Ruegeria pomeroyi DSS-3: one gene and its partner. Each later gene encodes a partner of the first gene's protein in a complex. Links are inferred from orthologs where the notes say so. Each region holds a gene or a part of one and is shown in the gene's direction. Other genes may lie near its edges.

The links.
Region 2: the proteins of clpA (region 1) and clpS are in contact, whole or in part, in a solved structure (PDB 1LZW), measured with the Escherichia coli proteins. The link is inferred for Ruegeria pomeroyi DSS-3 from one-to-one orthologs.

Annotation. Positions count from the first base shown.
Region 1 is NC_003911.12:3,375,403-3,378,765, forward strand. What follows is about bases 57-3,102. They hold clpA (ATP-dependent Clp protease ATP-binding subunit ClpA), read left to right. Parts: upstream 57-438; coding sequence 439-2,766; downstream 2,767-3,102. Other genes in these bases: gloB (hydroxyacylglutathione hydrolase), read left to right, coding at 57-264; SPO_RS16060 (M23 family metallopeptidase), read left to right, coding at 2,766-3,102. In the rest of the region: more of gloB, read left to right, coding at 1-56; more of SPO_RS16060, read left to right, coding at 3,103-3,363. UniProt on the Escherichia coli protein: ATP-dependent specificity component of the ClpAP protease. It directs the protease to specific substrates. It has unfoldase activity. The primary function of the ClpA-ClpP complex appears to be the degradation of unfolded or abnormal proteins.
Region 2 is NC_003911.12:3,857,078-3,860,345, reverse strand. What follows is about bases 226-3,176. They hold clpS (ATP-dependent Clp protease adapter ClpS), read left to right. Parts: upstream 226-1,505; coding sequence 1,506-1,847; downstream 1,848-3,176. Other genes in these bases: SPO_RS18520 (SDR family NAD(P)-dependent oxidoreductase), read left to right, coding at 2,896-3,176; SPO_RS18525 (class I SAM-dependent methyltransferase), read left to right, coding at 1,893-2,858; SPO_RS18535 (HAD family hydrolase), read right to left, coding at 714-1,415; SPO_RS18540 (D-alanyl-D-alanine carboxypeptidase family protein), read right to left, coding at 226-455. Also shown: more of SPO_RS18540, read right to left, coding at 1-225; more of SPO_RS18520, read left to right, coding at 3,177-3,268. UniProt on the Escherichia coli protein: Involved in the modulation of the specificity of the ClpAP-mediated ATP-dependent protein degradation.

The DNA of each region.
Region 1 (3,363 bases):
AGCGGCCACGAATACACCCAGTCCAACGCCCGTTTCGCCCTGAGCGTCGATCCGGATAACGCGGCCTTGAAAACCCGCGCCGCAGAGATAGATCAGGCAAGGGCCGAGGGGCGGCCAACCGTCCCCAGCCTGCTGTCGCTGGAAAAGTCCACCAACCCCTTCCTGCGCGCAGCCGATCCCGGTATCCAGAGCCTTCTGGGCATGCAAGGGGCCGATCCCGCCCGTGTCTTTGCGGAAATCCGCGCCCGCAAGGACCACTTCTGATGCCGCAAATGCAACATTCGCGCCACCTGTCACCATAAATGTGAGCGGCAAAGGCAAGAAAACCCTTGAAGAGCCGCACACATCAACCAAACTCTAATACTATGAGCACATGGTTGGATGTGGGGTCCGACCGCTACTCGGCCCCCTCCCGACCCAAGACAGAGGAGCACGCCTGTGCCTTCATTCTCGAGCACACTTGAGCAGGCCATTCACGCCGCCCTGGCGGCTGCAAACGAACGGCGCCACGAATTCGCCACGCTGGAGCATCTGCTGCTGGCGCTGCTGGACGAACCCGACGCGGTTCGGGTGATGCAGGCCTGTAGCGTCGATCTGAAGGAATTGCGCGACACTCTGGTGGAATTCGTCGACGAGGATCTGTCGAACCTCGTCACCGATATCGACGGGTCCGAGGCGGTCCCGACCGCCGCGTTCCAGCGCGTGATCCAGCGCGCCGCGATCCATGTACAAAGCTCGGGCCGGACCGAGGTGACAGGCGCCAACGTGCTGGTCGCGATCTTTGCCGAGCGGGAATCCAACGCCGCTTATTTCCTGCAGGAACAGGACATGACCCGCTATGATGCGGTCAACTTCATCGCCCATGGTGTCGCCAAGGATCCCGCCTTTGGCGAGAACCGACCCGTGACCGGCGCCGAACATGGCGAGGAAGAGACATCGAGCGCGCCCTCTGGCGACGGCGAGCAGAAAGAAAGCGCGCTGTCCAAGTATTGCGTGAACCTGAACGCCAAGTCGCGCGCCGGCGATATCGACCCGCTGATCGGGCGCGATCACGAGGTCGAGCGTTGCATTCAGGTCCTCTGCCGCCGCCGCAAGAACAACCCGCTTCTGGTGGGCGATCCCGGCGTTGGCAAGACCGCTATCGCCGAGGGCCTGGCGCGCAAGATCGTCGCTGGCGAAATCCCCGAGGTGCTGTCAAAGACCACGATCTATTCGCTCGACATGGGCGCGCTGCTGGCGGGCACCCGCTATCGCGGCGATTTCGAAGAACGGCTCAAGGCCGTGGTCAACGAGCTTGAGGATCACCCCGACGCGGTGCTGTTCATCGACGAGATCCATACCGTGATCGGCGCCGGGGCCACCTCGGGTGGGGCGATGGACGCCTCGAACCTGCTCAAACCCGCGTTGCAGGGCGGCAAGCTGCGCACCATGGGGTCGACCACCTACAAGGAGTTCCGCCAGCATTTCGAGAAGGACCGCGCGCTCAGCCGCCGGTTCCAGAAGATCGATGTGAACGAACCCACGGTCGAGGACAGCGTCAAGATCCTGAAAGGGCTGAAACCCTATTTTGAGGAGCATCACGAAGTGCGCTATACCGCCGATGCGATCAAGTCGGCGGTGGAACTCAGCGCGCGCTACATCAACGACCGCAAGCTGCCCGACAAGGCGATCGACGTGATCGACGAGGCCGGCGCGGCGCAGCATCTGGTCGCCGAAAGCAAGCGGCGCAAGACCATCGGCGTCAAGGAGATCGAGGCCGTGGTGGCCAAGATCGCCCGCATTCCGCCCAAGAACGTCACCAAGGACGATGCCGAGGTTCTCAAAGATCTCGAAGCCAGCCTGAAACGGGTGGTCTTCGGCCAGGACAAGGCGATCGAGGCCCTGTCGAGCGCCATCAAACTGGCGCGCGCCGGGCTGCGCGAGCCTGAAAAGCCCATCGGCAACTACCTGTTCGCCGGTCCCACCGGTGTCGGCAAGACCGAGGTGGCCAAACAGCTTGCAGAAACGCTGGGCGTGGAACTGCTGCGTTTCGACATGTCGGAATACATGGAGAAACACGCCGTCAGCCGTCTGATCGGCGCGCCTCCGGGCTATGTCGGCTTTGACCAGGGCGGGCTGTTGACAGACGGGGTCGATCAGCATCCCCATTGCGTGCTGTTGCTGGACGAGATGGAGAAGGCGCATCCGGATGTCTACAACATCCTGTTGCAGGTGATGGATCACGGCCAGCTGACCGACCATAACGGGCGCACGGTGAACTTCCGCAACGTGGTGCTGATCATGACCTCGAACGCGGGCGCCGCAGAACAGGCGAAATCGGCCATCGGTTTTGGCCGCGACCGGCGCGAGGGCGAGGATACCGCCGCTATCGAGCGGACCTTCACGCCCGAGTTCCGCAATCGTCTGGACGCGGTGATCTCGTTCGCGCCGCTGCCCAAGGAGGTCATTCTGCAGGTGGTCGAGAAGTTCGTGCTGCAACTGGAGGCCCAGCTGATGGACCGTCATGTGCATATCGAACTGACTCCGCAGGCCGCCGAATGGCTGGCCGACAAGGGCTATGACGACAAGATGGGCGCCCGCCCGCTGGGCCGGGTGATCCAGGAACACATCAAGAAGCCGCTGGCCGAGGAACTGCTGTTCGGCAAGCTTGCCAAGGGCGGTGTCGTCCGGGTCAGCGTCAAGGCCGGAGAGCTGGTGTTGCAGATCGACGGCCCCGACCGGCCGCGGATTTCTGGCGACAGGCCGCCGCTGCTGACCGCCGATTGATGCGCCTGGGGCTTACGCTCCTTCTCTCGCTCGCCGCCTTGCCCGCGGCGAGCGATCCCGTTCTGGACCTGCCCATCGCCTGCACCCTGGGCGAGACCTGCCATATCCAGCAGTATGTCGACCGCGACCCGGACACAGGCGCACGTGACTTTACCTGTGGCGGGCTCAGCTATGATGGGCACAAGGGCACCGATTTCTCGCTCGCCACGCTGGCGCAGATGCGCGCGGGCGTCGACGTGCTGGCCTCGGCCCCCGGTATCGTGACCGGCATGCGCGATGGGGTCGTCGACCGCATCTATGGCCCCGAAAATGCCGCCGAGGTCAAAGGCCGGGAATGCGGCAACGGCGTGGTGGTTCGCCACGAAGACGGCTGGGAAACCCAGTATTGCCACCTCAAACAGGGCTCGGTCCGGGTGCGCAAGGGCGACCGGGTGCAAAGCGGCACGGTTCTGGGTCAGGTCGGAATCAGCGGCAAGGCCCAGTTTCCGCATGTGCATCTGTCGGTGCGCCACAACGGCGCGGTGATCGATCCCTTCGACACCGGCGAGACGGCACAATGCGGTGCGGACGCGGGCAGTCTCTGGCGCGCAGCGCCCG
Region 2 (3,268 bases), 480 kb from region 1 along the record:
AGCGCCTTGGCGGTGCGGTTCATGCGCCGGGCAAAAGCGGCCTCGGACCCGGAAATCGCAATGCCGATAGAGGTGGCGGCATCATTGGCCGATTTCACCGCAGCGGCCCGAACCAGATAGCGAAAGGCGATCTTTTGCCCCGCGCGCAGGCCCAGTTTCGAGGGCGGTTCCTTAGCGGCGAAGGGGTCGATCCGCACCTGGGTATCCATGGTCAGCTCGCCATTGCGGACCGCCTCGAAGGCGATGTAGAGCGTCATCATCTTGGTCAGAGAGGCCGGGTGCAGACGGGTATCGGCATTTGTGGCATGCAGCACCTCGCCGGTGCGCGCGTCGATCACCATCGCGGCATAGGGGGCTGCCCTGGCCACACCAGAGAGCGCCGCGATCATCCAGATCGCGAAAAAAAGGATCAGGCCCAAACGGGCCGGCATTTTCTGCCGAACCTGCACGATCATTGCCTCTGTCTGCCTCGGGCCGCCGGTTTCCGGCTGGCTTGTTTATTCTGCTTTGCCCAAGGCTAACACAGCGAATTCTCAAAATAAACCCGCAGGTTGTGAACATCGGCGGAAATTCCGCCACGCCCCTGAACCACATCTAGGGGGTGGGGCGAGACACGACCCAACACCGGCGATCATGGCAATATTGTGGCGCGGCACCGCGTGATTCGAAGCGGCCTGTTTCGTGACACAGATCACGCCGGGCGCGATTCAGGCTCAACCCAGCTGCCCGACCAGATCGGCCAGGGCGCCAAGGTCCGGCAGGCTGTGAAACCGGGTCCGGTCTTCGGGCGGATCGGCCTTTTCGATCTCCCATTCCAGCCCGTGCGGCACGTAAACGCCCCAGGCCCCGGCGAGGATCGGCGCCAGCACATCCGAGCGCATGGAGTTGCCCACCATCATCGCCCGCCCGGCCCCCTCGCCATGACGCTCGAAGACGGTCTCATAGGTCTGGGCCGTCTTTTCAGAGACGATTTCGACCCCATGGAACAAGTCGCCCAGCCCTGATTGCGCCAGTTTGCGTTCCTGGTCGATCAGATCGCCCTTGGTGATCAGCAGCACGCGATGGGTCTGCGCCACTGCCTCGACCGCGGCGCGGGCATGCGGCAACAGCTCGATCGGGTGGGCCAGCATCTCTTGCCCGGCCTCGATCAGCTGCCGGATCACGGCCGCGGGCACCCGGTCCTCGGTCACCTCGATCGCGGTTTCGATCATCGACAGCGTGAAGCCTTTGACCCCGTAGCCATAGTGGCGGATGTTACGCCGTTCGGCGGCCAACAGCCGCTCCATCAGGTGGTCGGCTTCGGCGAAATCGGCCAGCAGCCCGGCGAAATGGTCCTGCGTCATCTGAAAGAACCGCTCGTTATGCCAGAGCGTGTCATCGGCATCAAAGCCGACAGTGGTCAGATTTTGCACCATCTGTCGCGTTTGCTTTCTCTTTTCCATTTCTGCGCTAAGGTTATATAAGCTTGCGACCAAACCGAACCCGGAATCGGATACGCGCACCCCATGACTGCACAATTGCACATGATGTCGGACAAGCATGACCAGGACAATGATGCCTCGGTCCTGTTGCAGACGCGCCCCAGGACCAAGCGCCCGCCGCTGTACAAGGTGCTGTTGCTGAACGACGATTACACGCCGATGGAATTTGTCGTGCATGTGCTGGAACGGTTCTTTGGCATGAACCACGCGCAGGCGTTCGAGATCATGCTGACCGTGCACAAGAAGGGGGTCGCGGTGGTCGGTGTCTTCAGCCACGAGATTGCAGAGACCAAGGTCAGCCTGGTGATGGATTTCGCCCGCCGTCATCAGCATCCGCTGCAATGCACCATGGAAAAAGAGGACTGATGCCGCGCCATTTGCGCCGCAAGGTCCCGGAACGGATATCCGAACATGTCTTCGCGTCTTGAGCTTGCGCTGGCCTCGGGGCTGGACCTGAGCGCGCCTTTATCGGTGCTGGGTCCGACGCCCGATCACGACCTCTCGGCGCTGCCGCCCGATACCGAGGTGGTGCAACCCTATCGCCCCTGGCACGACCATTTCGCCGCGCGCGGCTTTCATACCGTGGCGCAATCGGATGCGCCCTGCGCCGATGCGGTGGTGATCCTGCCGCGCGCCAAGGCGCAGGCGCGCGCGATGGTGGCCGAGGCCTGCCGCCGCGCCTCCGGGCGGGTGGTGGTGGACGGGGCCAAGACCGACGGGGTCGACAGCCTGCTCAAGGACATCCGCAAGCGGGTCGCGGTCGAGGGGCCTTTGTCCAAGGCACATGGCAAGATCTTCTGGTTCCACGCTGAGGCGGCGGATTTTTCCGACTGGGTCCCGCCCGCCGATCAGCAGGTTGCGGGGTTTCGCACCGCACCCGGCGTGTTCTCCGCCGATGGGGTCGACCCCGCCTCGGCCCTGCTGCTGGAGGCGCTGCCGCAGAAGCCCGGCAAGGTGATCGCCGATCTGGGCGCGGGCTGGGGGTATCTGTCTGCGGGGATCCTGTCGCGCGAGGGCGTGCGTGCGCTGCATCTGGTCGAGGCCGACCATGCCGCGCTGGACTGCGCGCGCGCCAATATCGACGATCCGCGCGCCAGCTTTCACTGGGCCGACGTGCTGAGCTGGCAGGCGCCCGAGCGGCTGGATTGCGTGGTGATGAACCCGCCCTTTCACACTGGGCGTGCCGCCGAACCGGCGTTGGGGCAAGGCTTTATCACCGCAGCGGCGCGCAATCTGACCGGGTCGGGGCAGTTGTGGATGGTGGCCAACCGGCACCTGCCCTACGAGGCGGCGTTGAACGAGCGGTTTCAGCAGGTGGCCGAGGTTGCGGGCGACAACCGGTTCAAGGTCTTTCACGCCTCTCGCCCCCGGCGCTGAACCCGGCTAAGTTGCGCCCAAAGTCAGGAGAAAGCTCATGTCCTTTTCCATCGCAGGCAAGACCGCCATCGTCACCGGCGCGGCCAATGGTATCGGCCTTGCCATCGCGCGCCAATTCGCCTCGGCCGGGGCCAATGTCATGTTCGCGGACATGGATGAAAAAGGGCTGGAAGAGCAGCTGGGCGACCTGGCCGAGGATGGCAATATCCGCTATTTCGCCGGTGACCTGCGCGAGCGGCTGACCGTTGCCAACCTGCTGTCCGCCACGATCGATGCGTTCGACCAGATCGACATTCTGGTGAATGGCGCGCGGCAGGTGATCCCGACCGATCCGCTGGATACCGAGGACGATTCTGTGCGCGTTGCCCTGAACCAGAACCTGTTCCCGGCCTATCGCCTCAGCCAGGCGG